Regions from separate parts of the Paenibacillus sp. FSL H3-0310 genome, predicted to be linked through region 2. Evidence: riboswitches for the same ligand, from Rfam matches in the RefSeq annotation. Region 2 holds a riboswitch; the other holds the start of a gene.

Region 1 (2,388 bases), on a different contig from region 2:
ATTCGCTGCTGAGGCAATACTTTGAATGCCTAAATTGATTTCTTCCATTGCTCTCGAGTTATCTGATGCACTGCTAGCGATAGTCGTACTACCTTTGCCGATTTCTACTACCGATGAGCTGGAGTGTTCCGCCATATCATTGAGAACCTCAACACGTTCTTTTAAAGAGTTGGAATCCGCAACGACAGTATTAGAGGTTACCAGTACATGTCCAATCATTTCTTTCAGGCGTTGGGTCATCGCTTGGAAGCTTACGGACAACTGTGCAACTTCGTCATTTCCTTTAACTGATAATTCTTCGGTGAAATCTCCCTCTGCGAGCCGGGCACTATAAGCTGCCAGTTTTGAGATTGGACGTGTTATACGCACACTCATGAACCATGCACCAGTTAGGCCGATGATCAACGTCAGAAGTGTGATTCCGGCACTTGTCCATAGAATACTGTCTGTTTTTTCTTGAATGAAGCTTACGTCACTGCTTACACCGATAACCATCGTACTTCCGGGAATACCGATATAAGCTGTTTTATGTATACCATGTGCGTCGCTATATGTATCGCTTAGTCCAGTTTTTCCTTTAGAGGCTTGTTGCATTGCAGAGGATACGGTGACACTTTCTGCCCGTTGCAATTTTGCATCGTGATCTGCGGATAGAATCTCAGCTTCTTTTCCCTTCAGATTGACCAGAAAAATGGTTTCCACTCCATGTTGTTTCCTCTTTTCCTGAAAATAGAACTCGAGATTGGTGGCAGACTGATCGTTCTTATTTAGGGTTTGCTGGGCGTGCATTACGTTGAGATTCTTATATACGTCCTGAGCAGCGGCAGTAAGGATTTTGTTAATCTGCGGCATAACATAGCTGTTGAAGATACTGATAGAGATAAAATAGAAGCTGGTGCTTAACAAAAGAGACGTGAGCAACAGAACAACAAATAATAAACGCGTAAATTTGCGACTGATCGAATGCTTGATACGAAACATATCGTTCTCTCCTTTTTTTATGGACGGTGAGGTCATTTCTTTTTGGTCTTCACTAGATACTCCATGCCAACTGCTGGAAATTGGCGACCCGAGATATATTCCATAGTTATGTCATATTTCTACTAAATGGATCGGGAATAAGGTGTTTGATACTATTCTATAGAATTAACCTCTGGATGAATAGTGAAAGTTTTGTCCTATAGAGCATTTTTTTCTGAAAAAAATGAATTATTGCTGACTATTTTAGATAATTGGCGAAAAAAAAGAAATGGAACTACCAATTTCATATAAGAATATTATTTTTATGGATTGTTAAGCGCTATTGTGATAGAGTATTAATGTTTTGTTCCGAAAATTTAATATTGTAAGCCGCGGTTCGTAACCATCCCGCGTAAACAAAACTAGGAGGAATTTCAGTAATATGTTTAATTTGCTGTGGGGAGTTTTATTTGTTATTGTCAATTTTGCTTTTTTTCTACTCTGTTACCGCTTGTTCGGGAAAAGTGGAATGTATGCCTGGGTAGGTATTGCTACTGTAATTGCTAACATTCAGGTAGCTAAGACGATTGCTATGCCATTTGATATTGTGATGACACTCGGAAATACGATGTATGTCACTTTATATATGACCAGCGATTTACTTAATGAGAAGTACGGAAGAGCGGAAGCACGTAAAGCGGTCTGGTTTGGTTTCTTCACCTTGCTTATGACTACTGTCATTATGCAGATGGTATTAGTATTTAAGCCGCAGGAGACCGATATCGCTCAGTCTTCTTTGGAGACGATTTTTGGGCTGATGCCTCGACTAGCTTTGGGTAGTCTTACTGCTTACTTCATTAGTCAGTTCCTAGATGTTCGGTTGTACTCTTGGATTCGTAAATATTACAGCACCTCAAGTCAGCTGTGGATTCGTTCCAACGGTAGTACGATGATTAGCTCCTTTGTGGATACACTTATTTTCTGTACCATTGCGTTTGCGGGCTTGTATGACTGGAATGTATGGCTTGAAATTTTGCTTACGACTTATCTAGCGAAGTTCTTACTAACCGCAGTAAGCACACCTATCTTATATATCGCCCGAACCTTTACTTTTGCTGAAGAGGGTTCACCATCATCCGTTCAAAAGAAGGACTAAACAACAATACAGCCAGCGCGTACCGATCATAATCGATGCGTGCTGGCTGTTTTTTCGTTGTAAGATGGACTTAATCGTTACATGAAAGATGTGTACATAAAAATAATATAAAGCTAAAATAAGCTATCGTAGCAATTCTAGCGGGTTAGTTTAACAGGAGCGCCTGCGATGGCGCTTATCACATATCCTTTAGTTTGGGCTGGACTTGCGGGGCAGTCCGATTGAAGAGAATGTATATAATCGGTAGTCACAGAAATTACGAACAGGTGTGA
Region 2 (2,388 bases):
CTGAGGTATCCAAGAAGCATGCGGGATTTATTGTGAATGCAGATAATGCAACAGCCAGTGATTACATCGGGCTAATCCACCATGTAAGAGCGACTGTGAAGGATAAATTCGGTGTAGAGCTTGAAACTGAAGTGGAGATCATTGGAGAAGAATAAATGATAAGCAAAAAGAGCCCGCAGATCGCTGTGGGCTCTTTTTGCTTATCATAATCATGTTCGTTTAATCTACTGAAAGGGTGTAATTAGCTCTGTCCGTAGTTATTTCTGCCTTGCGGTCGGCTAAGTCTACGATTTGAAGACCTTCAACAGCTAAATCATAAGTGGATTGTGGCAGGGATACCAGTTCACCATCGGCGTTAAGTGTGCTGCCGAAACCTCTTAATATCAGTGCACTTCCAAGATATTCATCAATTACGTCATCTGCACTCCGGAAATCTACGGACTCTAAATTGAAATGAACTTTATCCAAATCACGAAGTTCTTTCTTTTCAATAGCGATTGTTTCATTTAAATGATTGTTAAGCCAATCCATAAGCTGCTGTATACTTTGTTCCATAAAATGCTCCCACCCTTAGCTCGAAGATTATTATGAATAAGTTACCCTTTTCTTAGGATTTGAATCCTTTTTTTTGCCACATCTTAATTAACTGTATGAATAGTTCATGTAATTAAAAAGAAATCCGCGATCAAATTGCCGTGGTTTTTGAGCTTCCTAATCTCTACATACGCAGGTCTATCCACGTTAATCTGGAGTTATTTGCTGATCTATATAAGGTAACAGTAAAGAGTAGAACTTGTCAGGAGCGGGCTACCCATGGTATAGTTCAAGACGCAATATGCTTTAAGAAGAAGTCTGCGCTAAAGTTGTGCAGGAGAGGTTCGCGAACTCCCTCTATAAAAAACTAAGAATATATTAAACAGTACAAGCGGTTGCTGTCCTTTATCCGGACGTTGCTTCCGTTTCTTCTTAGTGGAGCCAAGTTTTCGAAATCTCGTTCTTCTTTCCATTACCGGCCAAGGCCGAAGGAAAAGAGAGGGGTTTTTTGTCGTGTCAGAAGGAAGATTGAAAGAGGAAATGCAAGAAGTTACTTTGCTTGGTAATCAGGGAACACAGTACAAGTTTGGTTATGATCCAGACATTCTGGAGGTGTTTGATAACAAACATCCCGGGCGTGATTATTTTGTTAAATTCAACTGCCCTGAGTTCACTAGCTTGTGTCCTGTAACGGGTCAGCCGGATTTTGCCACGCTGTATATTTCGTATATTCCTGAACAAAAAATGGTGGAATCCAAATCATTAAAGCTGTATCTGTTTAGCTTCCGCAACCATGGTGATTTCCATGAGGACTGTGTCAACATTATTATGAATGATCTGATCTCACTGATGGATCCGCGTTACATTGAGGTATGGGGCAAGTTCACTCCGCGCGGAGGCATTTCAATTGATCCTTATTGCAACTATGGAAGACCGGGTACGAAGTATGAGGCGATGGCGGAACACCGCTTAATCAATCACGACCTCTATCCAGAAAAAGTGGACAACCGCTAAATTCCAACTTGTGATAAGGAGAGATTCATATGAACAAAAAAGCACTCGTCGTATTCAGCGGCGGACAAGATAGCACCACTTGCCTGGTTTGGGCATTGCAGCAGTATGAGGAAGTGCAGGTAGTTACCTTCAACTATAGTCAACGTCATGCGGCTGAAATCGAAGTTGCAACAGAGATAGCAGCTAAGTTTAATGTAAAACAGCATATTCTTGATCTGGGGCTGCTCAATCAGCTGGCACCCAATGCACTTACCCGTCAGGATATAGATATTCTGGCTGGTGAAGGAGATGAGCTTCCAAGTACTTTCGTCGATGGACGGAATTTGTTGTTTTTATCTTTTGCCGCAATATTAGCTAAACAACTGGGGTACTCCCATATCGTCACTGGGGTTTGCCAAACGGACTTTAGCGGTTATCCGGACTGCCGTGATGTTTTTGTGAAATCATTGAATGTTACGCTGAACTTATCTATGGACTATGAGTTTGCGATCCACACTCCCCTAATGTGGCTGGATAAAAAAGAAACGTGGAAAATGGCCGATGCACTGGGGTATTTTGATTATGTTCGCGAACACACACTGACCTGTTACAACGGTATTATTGGCAGTGGCTGCGGTACTTGTCCAGCCTGTCTATTGCGTCAGCGTGGTCTTGAGCAATATGAGGCGGAGAGAATGGAGGCCGGTTCTTAATGCTTAACGAGGTTTCAGTCTGCAAAATATTTACGTTCGATGCGGCACACCAGTTAGTGGGACACAAAGGGAAATGCAGCAATCTGCACGGACATACTTATAAGCTCGAAGTAGTGCTTAAGGGCAAACCTATGGCCGCGGAAGGCCA

What was found. A riboswitch is a leader RNA that binds a small molecule or an ion and turns the genes downstream of it on or off. The one in region 2 is predicted to bind preQ1.
Region 1: it holds a riboswitch for preQ1, as region 2 does, so the genes downstream of both, MHH63_RS26150 (queuosine precursor transporter) here and queF (preQ(1) synthase) in region 2, are expected to answer to the same signal.

What each region holds. Positions count from the first base shown of each region.
Region 1 covers NZ_JBBODC010000003.1:2,520-4,907, forward strand. The annotation lists gene MHH63_RS26145 (methyl-accepting chemotaxis protein) at 1-981, opposite strand, end outside; PreQ1 riboswitch class I at 1,347-1,392, shown strand; gene MHH63_RS26150 (queuosine precursor transporter) at 1,403-2,116, shown strand.
Region 2 covers NZ_JBBODC010000001.1:2,566,123-2,568,510, forward strand. The annotation lists gene murB (UDP-N-acetylmuramate dehydrogenase) at 1-155, shown strand, start outside; gene MHH63_RS11655 (hypothetical protein) at 220-555, opposite strand; PreQ1 riboswitch class I at 868-911, shown strand; gene queF (preQ(1) synthase) at 1,075-1,548, shown strand; gene queC (7-cyano-7-deazaguanine synthase QueC) at 1,578-2,240, shown strand; gene MHH63_RS11670 (6-pyruvoyl trahydropterin synthase family protein) at 2,240-2,388, shown strand, end outside.